Regions from separate parts of the Sphingomonas insulae genome, predicted to be linked through region 1. Evidence: predicted binding sites of a transcription regulator. Region 1 holds the regulator's gene; each other region holds the start of a gene.
The links. Region 1 encodes LexA, which represses DNA repair genes until DNA is damaged. Its sites were predicted from a motif close to GTTCCNCNCTTGTTCT; they were not measured.
Positions count from the first base shown of each region.

Region 1 (3,280 bases):
CCCCGGTCGCAGTGGAGGACGTGCCGCTGGCCGAGGCGCACGGTCGCTGGGCCGGCGCCGACGTCCACGCCCGCCGCACGCAGCCGGCAAGCGACCTGTCGGCGATGGACGGCTATGCGATCCGCTTCGCCGACCTGCCCGGCCCATGGACACTGATCGGCGAAAGCGCTGCCGGGCGACCGTTCGCCGGCACGGTCGGCACGGGCGAGACGGTGCGGATCTTTACCGGCGCGGCGATGCCGGCCGGCGCCGATACCGTCATGATCCAGGAGGAGGTGGCGAGCGCCGGCAGCACGATCCGCCTGACCGGCGAGGGGCCGCCGACGCGCGGTCGCAACACGCGGCGGCGGGGGCTGGATTTCACCGCCGGCGACCGGCTGATCGCGCGCGGCGAGCGGCTGACGCCGGCGCGCATCGCGGTGGCGGCGACCGGCGGCATCGCCACTTTGCCCGTCGCCGGCCGGGTCCGCGTCGCGATCTGTGCCACCGGCGACGAGCTGGTCGAACCGGGCGGGCCGCACGACGCGGCGGCATTGCCCGAATCGAACCGGGCGATGCTGGCGGCGATGCTGGCCGACCTGCCGATCGAGCTGATCGACATGGGCATCCTGCCCGACGACCTCGACACGTTGCGCGACGCCTTCGCCGCGGTCCGTGCCGATCTGCTCGTCACCACCGGCGGTGCGTCGGTGGGCGACCACGACCTCGTCCGGCCGGCGCTGGAGGCCGCGGGCGGATCGATCGATTTCTGGCGGATTGCCCTGCGCCCTGGCAAGCCGATGATGGCAGGGCGGATCGGTTCGGCCAGCGTACTGGGCCTGCCCGGCAACCCCGTGTCGGCCTTCGTCACCGCGACCCTGTTCGTGCGGCCGCTGATCGCGCATCTGGCGGGCGCGCGCGATCCGTTCCCGCGCACCACGCACGTTATCCTGGGCGAGGACCTGCCCGCCAACGGGCCGCGCACCGACTATCTGCGGGCCGAACTGCGCGATGGCCGGGCCTATGCCTCGACCATTCAGGACAGTTCGATGCTGCTGACGCTGGCGCGGTCGCACTGCCTGATCGTACGGCCAATCGGCGCCCCGCCGGCCATGGCCGGCGACTCGGCGGAAATCCTCGTCATCGCTTGACGAGGTTAATTTCGTTCCCTAGAAGTTCCGCGTCTGTTCTGACGGGGAAGGACCGCATATGCTCACGCGGAAGCAGCACGAGCTCGTTTGTTTCATCAACGACCGGCTGGAAGAGACCGGCATCTCCCCCTCGTTCGAGGAGATGAAGGATGCGCTCGACCTGAAGTCGAAGAGCGGCGTGCACCGCCTCATCAGCGCGCTGGAGGAACGCCATTTCATCCGCCGCCTGCCCAACCGCGCCCGCGCACTGGAAGTGCTGCGCATGCCGGAACGGCCGGAGCGCAAGCCCGCGACGCCGGCGCCGGCGCCCGCACCGGCGAAAAGCGGCAACGTCCGCGCCGCGCCGCAGCCCGCCAACGACGTGGTCGAGATCCCGCTGCACGGGCGCATCGCGGCCGGCGTACCGATCGAGGCGTTCGAGGGCAGTTCGATGCTGGCGGTTCCGGCCGCGCTGCTCGGTTCCGGCGAGCATTACGCGCTGGAGGTATCGGGCGATTCGATGGTCGAGGCGGGTATCCTGGATGGCGACTATGCGCTGATCCGGCGTACCGAGGTGGCACGGGATGGCGAGATCGTGGTCGCGCTGATCGACGATGCCGAGGCGACGCTGAAATACTTCCGTCGCGAGGGGGCGATGATCCGGCTCGATCCGGCCAACCGCGCCTACGAACCGCAGCGCTACGTGCCCGCGCATGTCCGCGTGCAGGGCAAATTGTCGGGTATCCTGCGCCGTTACGATTGAGGCGAACGGCGCTGCGCTGCCAGCGCGTGTTCGAACGCGGCCCGGGCACTCGCGACCTGACGCGGCAATTCCGCGGGATCGACGAAGGCAAGCGCATTGCCCGCCCGCTGCGCGCGGCGCTTGCCCGCCAGATCGAACAGTTCGGCGTGATAGCTGAGGACGACGTCGGCCCGCATCGTCGCGAGCGTGCGGAAGGTGTTGCGGAACTGGGCGACCGCGACGGTATCGCGCGCCGGCCCGCCGCCATGCGGCCGGGTGACGAGGGGACGGCCGGCGACGCTCAGGCTCGACAGGAACAGCACGTCGATCGGCTTGCCCCCCTCGCTGGTGTGCAGGCTCCAGCTGGTGGCGCCGTTGGTGTGACCGGGGGTCAGATGCGCGACGAGCCGGGTCTTGCCGACGGTGATCGCCGCGCCGTCCCGGATCGTTCGCGCCGGCCGGACCGGCGGAAAGCCGCTGAGGTCGCTACGGCCGATGGTGCGACCGGCGATCAGATCGGCCGAATCGCCAAGGCTTGCGACGAGCGGCGCGCCGCTTGCCCGCCGTAGCGCCGCGAGGCCGCCGGCATGATCGACATGGCTGTGGTTGTTGAGCAGGAAGCGGATGTCGCGCAGCCGAAATCCGAGGCGGCGGATGTTGGCGACGATCAGCGGCGCGCTTTCCGGCAGCCCGCCGTCGATGACCACCAGCCCCTTGGGGTCGGCGATCAGGAACGACGACAGGCCGGCGGTGCCGACGTAATAGACGTTGCCCACGATCCGGAACGGCGCGGCCGGGGCATTCCATTGACGGCGCTGCGCCGCGTCCTGCGCGGCCGTCGGCGCGGCGGATGCGAGTAGGGCGAATGCGGCGGCAAGGGTGACGAGGCGGGTCATCGTGTCTTCCAGTAACCTCGAACGATCATGGCATTTCAGGGCGCGGATTGACACCGCCGATCCGGCGGGTGGGGTATCCTGCACCGTCGCGGCTTTCCGGGTGGGGCGGCGCTAAACGACGATATGCGCCGCAGAAGCGGGGTATCGGACTGGATCGCCGTAGCGCGGCGTTCGGATACGCGCGGCAGCGGCGGTATAGTCCAAACAACCCAGCGATGCAGGCAGCTGGCTCCCATACGCAACGACTCGGCGGGTGGAGTAGCCCGCGACGTTGCGACCCTTCCAGTGCTCCGGCGGTAATTAACGATATGCGCCGAATGAGCGTGGTACCGGCTTGATCGTTGTAGCGTGGCGTTCGAATGCGCGCGGCAGCGGCGGTATATTCCAAACAACCCGGCGACGCCGGCAGACGACGTCCGTAACGACGATGATCCGGCGGAGGGGCACCCGCGGCGTTGCGGCTTTCTGGCGGTCAATGACGATATGCACCTTGGAAACGGGGTATCGGACCGGATCGCCATCGCGCGGCGTTC
Region 1 is NZ_CP048422.1:2,769,274-2,772,553, forward strand. Features, by position in the region: gene GTH33_RS14795 (molybdopterin molybdotransferase MoeA) at 1-1,130, shown strand, start outside; gene lexA (transcriptional repressor LexA) at 1,189-1,872, shown strand; gene bla (subclass B3 metallo-beta-lactamase) at 1,863-2,747, opposite strand.

Region 2 (3,280 bases), on a different replicon from region 1:
CCGAGGCCTCTTGCTCGCAGGATTCCGGCCAGATCCTCGAGCAGGTCCGCCATGACTTGCGCGATGGCTTCGGCAGTCCCGATCGGCTCCAGCAAGCGGCGTTCGACAATCGGCACCCTCGCATCTTCAACCGGGCTGATCGGCTCGGCGACCGCCCCGATCGCCTGATCAAGGCGGGTGATCGCGGGCAGTCCCAGGCGGCGCGCGAGTGGTCCGCGCGCGACCGGCAGGACATCTGCGATACGCTCGAAGCCGAACCGTCGTGCCGCGGATAGCGCGCTATCGCTCAGCCGCAGTGCGGCGATCGGAAGGGACGAGAGCGCGTCGACGCCCTCCCCTGCCGGTACGATGGCGATGTCGTGCGTTCCGAAGCGGGCCACCGCATGGGCGGCACCGGGGGTATCGGCCAGCGCAACCCGGGCGGTGAACCCCGCGCGCCGGCAGAAGGACTGCAGGCGTCGGCAGAAGCGTTCCTCGCCGCCATGGAGATGATCGCAGCCTGTCAGGTCCAGCCAGAGGCCGTCGGGCGGCGCGACGGCTGCGATCGGTGTCCATCGTCGCACCGCCAACAAGGCTAGTCGATCGAGCAGTGCGGCATCGGCTTGGCGTTCCGCTGGCCGGCAATCGAGGTCCGACACCAGGGCGCGCGCATGCGTCGCCGCCATGCCGACATGGATGCCGAGCGCGACTGCCGCAGTGCAGGCCGCCACCACCTCCTCCCGCCGGCCGACCTTGTCGATCAGCGCCAGCGGCGCATGTCGCGCCGGATCCTCGGGCCGGACGGCATCGCGATGGATTGCCGTACCGGGTCGTTTAAATGGATGCGCAGCCGATTCCGATCGCCGCCCCAATTCGCGTATCGGGGGTCGGGCGTGCGCCGGCAGGGTCGCGATCTGGTGTTCTACGTCCGGCGGCGTTGCCGTGTCGGCGCGAGCCCAACGTGCGCCAGGGCGCCAACTCCCGCCCCGGGGAACGGAGCAGGCGCCGGGATCATCCTCGACGGATAGCAGGTGCGCGGCGACCTCAGGCGGCCGCGGTGCGGGCCGTTCCAACCGCCTCAGCCGCTCGATGGCCAAGTGCGGCAGGAACAGCGAGACGACCCGTCTCATCGCAACCCTCCACTACCAGGGAGAATGGTTCGCCGCCTCGCTGGCGCGCCAGCTCGATCGACCAGCGTGGTCGGCCCACGCCGGCGACCTCGAGGCGCGCCGAGGGAGCGCTGGCGATCCGCCAGCGGGTCCAGGCCGCGGATGGCTCGCCCAATGGATCCTGGTCGCGGGTTCGCCGGCGACGCAGGAGAAGCACGGGCATATCAGCCTCGGCTGCGACAAGTTGGAGGCGGCGGGTTGCCACCATCGACACCCTCCCCGCCTCCGCGACGACCGCTGAAGGCGTTCCATCGCGAACGGCATCCTCGATGACGGCGAGAAGTGCGGCGTCATCCGGCGGTTGTGCGTAGATCACGTCCGCGGCAGCGAGCCCGGCTTGCTCTAGTCCTGGCGCATAGAGATCATTTCGGCAGCTCGCCCATAGAACCGGGCCACCAACTGCACCGGCTTCCCTCGCGGCGATGCCCGCCAGGAACAGCGTGGCTGCCGCGTCATCCACCAACGAACAGCTCCGGGCCGCTACTTCGTGCAATGCGCCGGCACGAAGTCCGCCGCATCCGAGACGATCGTCCAGAGCTTCGACGCCGAAGGCGATGATGCGGTGATCCATGATGGGCAGCGCGATAGCCCGAAGATTGGCTACCGTACTTCGGAGGGAATCGGGTGTCGTAAGCATGATGGACAGACTCTAAGCGTTCCCCATACGTTCCTTCAGTGGTTGCGTTCGGTCAAGGCACTTGCGACGACAGGAGTGCGCGAGCTGGCTCGTGCCGCTTCCGCCGGAGCTTCTTTGCCGATCAATCGGGGCTCGAGATCGTGCGGTGTCCCCTCCCCCACCGCGTTGCGCTGATCCGCATGCGGACGCAGCGATGGTGGTGCACCAAGGCGGGATCGACGCACTGCCAAAGCGATACACGCGACCGCTCGGTTAAATGCGAGATAGCGGTTACATGCGACACAATTGAATGCGGAGATCGGGGGGGGGGGGGGGGGGCAGCGGGAATGAATCGCTGTTCTCTCAGCTCCCCGCCCCTCTGTTTAACGTGGTCGCTGTAACCGCTGTGTTCGGGATAACCGCACGGAGCGCGGAGGTAGATGCGGCCGCTGTACCTTCGAATATCGGGCCTCCTTGCTAGCTCGCTCCCGCGGCGGCGATTAGAGCCAATACCCTGCCGGGATGACGCTATCCGCTGTACCTGCTGTACTCGCCGTACGCGCCGTAACCGGTGTAACCGGTGTATCCGATATACCCTGTGTATCCGCTGCGCCCGCTATACCCGCATTAACCGATCTATCAGCCCGACCCGTATCATAGGCTAGGACCGCTCCCCTGCTGCGTCCGTTGTGCCCGCTGTCTCGCGTGTAACCGCCGTGACGCATCGAACCAATACTGCTCCGTCGAGGTCGAGGGCCATGTGGCCAGGACCTTAACGAGGCGAAGCGCTTTGCAGCAACAGAACTGTACGATGCGAAGTGGCGACGGAGCTGCGCCGCATAACCGCCGTAACCGCTGTAACTGCTGTACCCGCCCTACCCGCTGTAACTGCCGTAACTGATAGGTTCGCTGCGTTACATATGTTCGCTCGACTTTATGCTGTCAGTCAGTCTTACAGCGGCATGCCGATCGTGAGAGCGCGTCACGGGCCGGTCACCCGCTCGGTCATCATCTTCGGTCCGAGTGCGCGAATCGTTCGGTTACAGCGAAGCACCAACCAGCGTCGCAGCAACCGTCGTTTTTGTGTGGAGACAGCGATGGCAGGGAAGGGCGCCTGACTTCCCTCTTGAGCTGCGGTTACAACGGTTACACGGAACGCAGATGTTGCACATAACTCTTCGCTCCGCTGTAACTTGCCGGAGCCGGTCATCCGTTGTAACACATGCGACCGCGCGGTCATCGCGGTTAGGATTGGAGTCTCGAATGCCCGTCATCACCCTATTGTCCCCTAAAGGCGGGGTGGGAAAGACCACGACGGCGCTCCTGCTTGCGACGGAACTAGCCGCGCAGGGCGGCGACGTGATCCTTATCGATGCGGATCCCAATTTTCCGCTATCCAAATGGGCGGCCCTGAAAGGCAAACCGGACAATATCGAGGTTATCGAAGAGATCGACGAGGAGACGATCATCGATACGATCACCGAGGCTCGCCAGCGCGCGCGATACGTCATCGTCG
Region 2 is NZ_CP048421.1:113,244-116,523, reverse strand. Features, by position in the region: gene GTH33_RS01320 (Y-family DNA polymerase) at 1-749, opposite strand, end outside; gene GTH33_RS01315 (ImuA family protein) at 1,024-1,719, opposite strand; gene GTH33_RS01310 (ParA family protein) at 3,028-3,280, shown strand, end outside.
Region 2: a site for LexA is predicted at 1,804-1,819, ahead of GTH33_RS01315 (ImuA family protein). Genes of this name have one in related genera too.

Region 3 (3,280 bases), 380 kb from region 1:
AACGGCAGCCCGCGCGCCTGGAGGAACGAGTGGAAGCCCATCACGCCCAAGCCGACCGAGCGTTCGCGGCCCGCGCTATAGGCGGCACGCTCCATCCCCGGCTCGTGGCGGTCGATGTAATCCTGGAGGACGTTGTCGAGGAAACGCATCACGTCCTCGATGAAGCCCTTTTCGTCCTTCCACTGGTCCCACGTCTCGAGGTTGAGGCTCGACAGGCAGCACACCGCGGTGCGGTCGTTGCCGAGGTGGTCGACGCCGGTCGGCAGCGTGATCTCGCTGCACAGGTTCGAGGTCGAAACCTTCAGCCCCAGCTCGCGGTGATGCTTGGGCATGTTCGAATTTACGTGGTCGGCGAAGACGATATAGGGCTCGCCGGTCTGCAGCCGGGTCTCGACCAGCTTCTGGAACAGCGAGCGTGCATCGACCGTCGCGCGGATCGCCTGGTCCTTGGGGCTGCGCAGGTGCCATTCCTGTCCGTTGCGGACAGCTTCCATGAAGGCGTCGGTGACGAGCACGCCGTGGTGGAGGTTCAAGGCCTTGCGGTTGAAATCGCCCGAGGGTTTGCGGATTTCGAGGAACTCCTCGATCTCCGGGTGGCTGATGTCGAGATAGCAGGCGGCCGAACCGCGGCGCAGGGAACCCTGGCTGATCGCGAGGGTCAGGCTGTCCATGACGCGGACGAAGGGGATGATGCCGCTGGTCTTGCCATTGAGGCCGACCGGTTCGCCGATACCGCGCACATTGCCCCAATAGGTGCCGATGCCGCCGCCACGGCTGGCCAGCCAGACGTTCTCGTTCCAGGTGTCGACGATGCCGTTGAGGCTGTCGGGCACCGAATTGAGGTAGCAGCTGATCGGCAGGCCGCGGCCCGTGCCGCCGTTCGACAGCACCGGCGTCGCCGGCATGAACCACAGGCGCGAGATATAGTCGTACAGGCGCTGGGCGTGCGCGGCATCGTCGGCATAGGCCGACGCGACCCGGACGAAGAGGTCCTGATAGCCTTCGCCGGGCAGCAGATAGCGATCGTTCAGCGTTTCCTTGCCGAAGTCGGTGAGCAGTGCATCGCGGCTGTGGTCGACCTCGACCGGGTAGGGGCGAGCACGCACGGCCTTGCTGCCGGTGCCGACGGCCTGCGTGGCGGCGCTGGTGGTGGTCGCTTCGATCGTGTCGCTCATCGTATCACCCTGCGTGTCCCTGAAGTCCATCGAAACCGCTCCTTCGTTCTCTAAGTGTTCGAATCGGCGGCGCATTTCCATGATACCACCGTGGCGGCCCAGCGGAGAGAACAAAATGAGCACATCGCGTCGCCGCGGCGTGTCCCGTACCGACGTCCGATATGGGTGCCCGTTCCGTTCACTACCAGCAATTGGGTCCGCCCCCGAACTCAACCCCCACAAATTGTGGCAAAGCGGCCCGGCAGGCAAGGGTGTTAATGATGCGGGGGCGATGCCGTTCCCTCGCCGGCATGGTAACCGCGGCGATGCTGCGCGCACGACGCGTGGACTTCCGCGGGTTTCGTAAAGCGCAAGGGAACAGCGCGGGAACGAAAATTTTTTGACGGCTCCGGCCGCCCCGTCCGGTGGGTGCGGAACGGACGTTTCCGGCGCGCCCGAACCGCCGCCGATCAGTGAAGGACCGGTTGCCCCCGGTCGATGATGCCGCGGCGCAGCGCCTCGGCATAGAGCAGCTCGTTTTCGTGACGTACCTGATCGGACAGGCGGGACATCATGGTTTCCGCCTCTCCGGCAAACCTCGACCAATGTCCCAGCACCGCCGCCGGGGTCCAGCGGACGATGAAGTCGGTCCAGTCCGCCTTCAGCACGTCGAGCGCTTCCGACATGGTCGCGGCATCGTCGGGCGACACGCCGGTGCGGACCGCGGTGACGGTGAGGTCGATCACCTGATCCTCGATACCGAGATGATCGGCCACGCAGACGGCGAGTTCGAGCAACAGCACCGCGGCGGCCTCTGCCGGCCGATCCGGCCGACGGGCGAGCACGACGAGGGCGGCGCATTGCTGCGCGATGCGATCGTGATCGCCGACCAGTCGCGCCCAGGACGTACGGCGGGGGTCCACCAGATCGTTGCCGCGGTATTCGACCATGAGGTGTCAGTCCTGAAGATGCCGGAACGCGCGCATGCTGGTGGCGTCAATGGACGGCGTTGGCAACCCGGACGCGACCGCGCGCACGGTGCGCGCGCCGTGGCGGCGGGTCGATCACACCACGCGGCGCTGGACCCGTGAGGGCTGCAACTGGTTGAGCCGGTCGAGGTTGAACGATTCGGCGAAGGCGAGTCCCGCCTTGCCGTCCTTTGCCCAGGCGACGCGCGCGGCGAACATCTGGTCCTCGATCAGCTCGATCAGGACATCGAGGCCGACCGCCTGGCCGTCGATATCGACGCCATCGATCATCGCGCCGCTCGCCGAGATATTGCGGATGCGCACGTCGCCCTCGTTGCGGCCGATCGCGATGCGGGCGGATCGCAGCATCTTGGTGCGGGGTGCGCGGCTGACCTTGTGACCGACGGCGGCGACCTGTACGACGCCGCCGAGCTGTTCGACGACCTGATCGGCCGGCACGCTGCGGCCGTAGACATAGCCCTGGATGTGGCTGCACCCCAGCCTGCGGATCAGTTCGATCTCGTCCTGTACCTCGACACCCTCCGCGGTGGTTTCCATGCCGAGCGTATCGGCGAGCGTCACGATCGCGCGAATGATCGCGGCGTTGCGGTTGCCGGGCTGCGCGGCGCCGCGCACGAAGCTCTGGTCGATCTTGATCTTGTCGAACGGCGCGTTGCGCAGATAGCCGAGACTGGAATAGCCGGTGCCGAAATCGTCGAGCGCCAGGCGGACGCCGATGCCCTTCAGCGCCTTGAACATCGCATCGGTCGCGCCGGATTCGTCGAGGAAGACGCCCTCGGTAATCTCCAGTTCGAGCCGGTCGGCAGCCAGGCCGCTATGCGCGAGCGCCGAGGTGACGAGGGCGGGGAAGGCCGGATTGGCGAACTGGATCGGCGAGACGTTGACCGCGACGCGCACGGCGCGCGGCCAGCGCGCGGCCTGGACACAGGCGGTGCGCAACACCCATTCGCCCAACGCCTCGATCAACCCGCATTCCTCGGCGACCGGAATGAAATCGGCGGGCGAGATCGGGCCGCGAACCGGGTGGTTCCAGCGCAGCAGCGCCTCGTAGCCCGCGATCTGCGTCGTCGCGGTCGACACCACCGGCTGGTAGCCGAGTTCGAAGCCGCCTTCGCCAAGCGCGGTGCGCATGTCGTC
Region 3 is NZ_CP048422.1:3,153,457-3,156,736, reverse strand. Features, by position in the region: gene GTH33_RS16600 (ribonucleoside-diphosphate reductase subunit alpha) at 1-1,205, opposite strand, end outside; gene GTH33_RS16595 (hemerythrin domain-containing protein) at 1,625-2,104, opposite strand; gene GTH33_RS16590 (EAL domain-containing protein) at 2,219-3,280, opposite strand, start outside.
Region 3: a site for LexA is predicted at 1,283-1,298, ahead of GTH33_RS16600 (ribonucleoside-diphosphate reductase subunit alpha). Genes of this name have one in related genera too.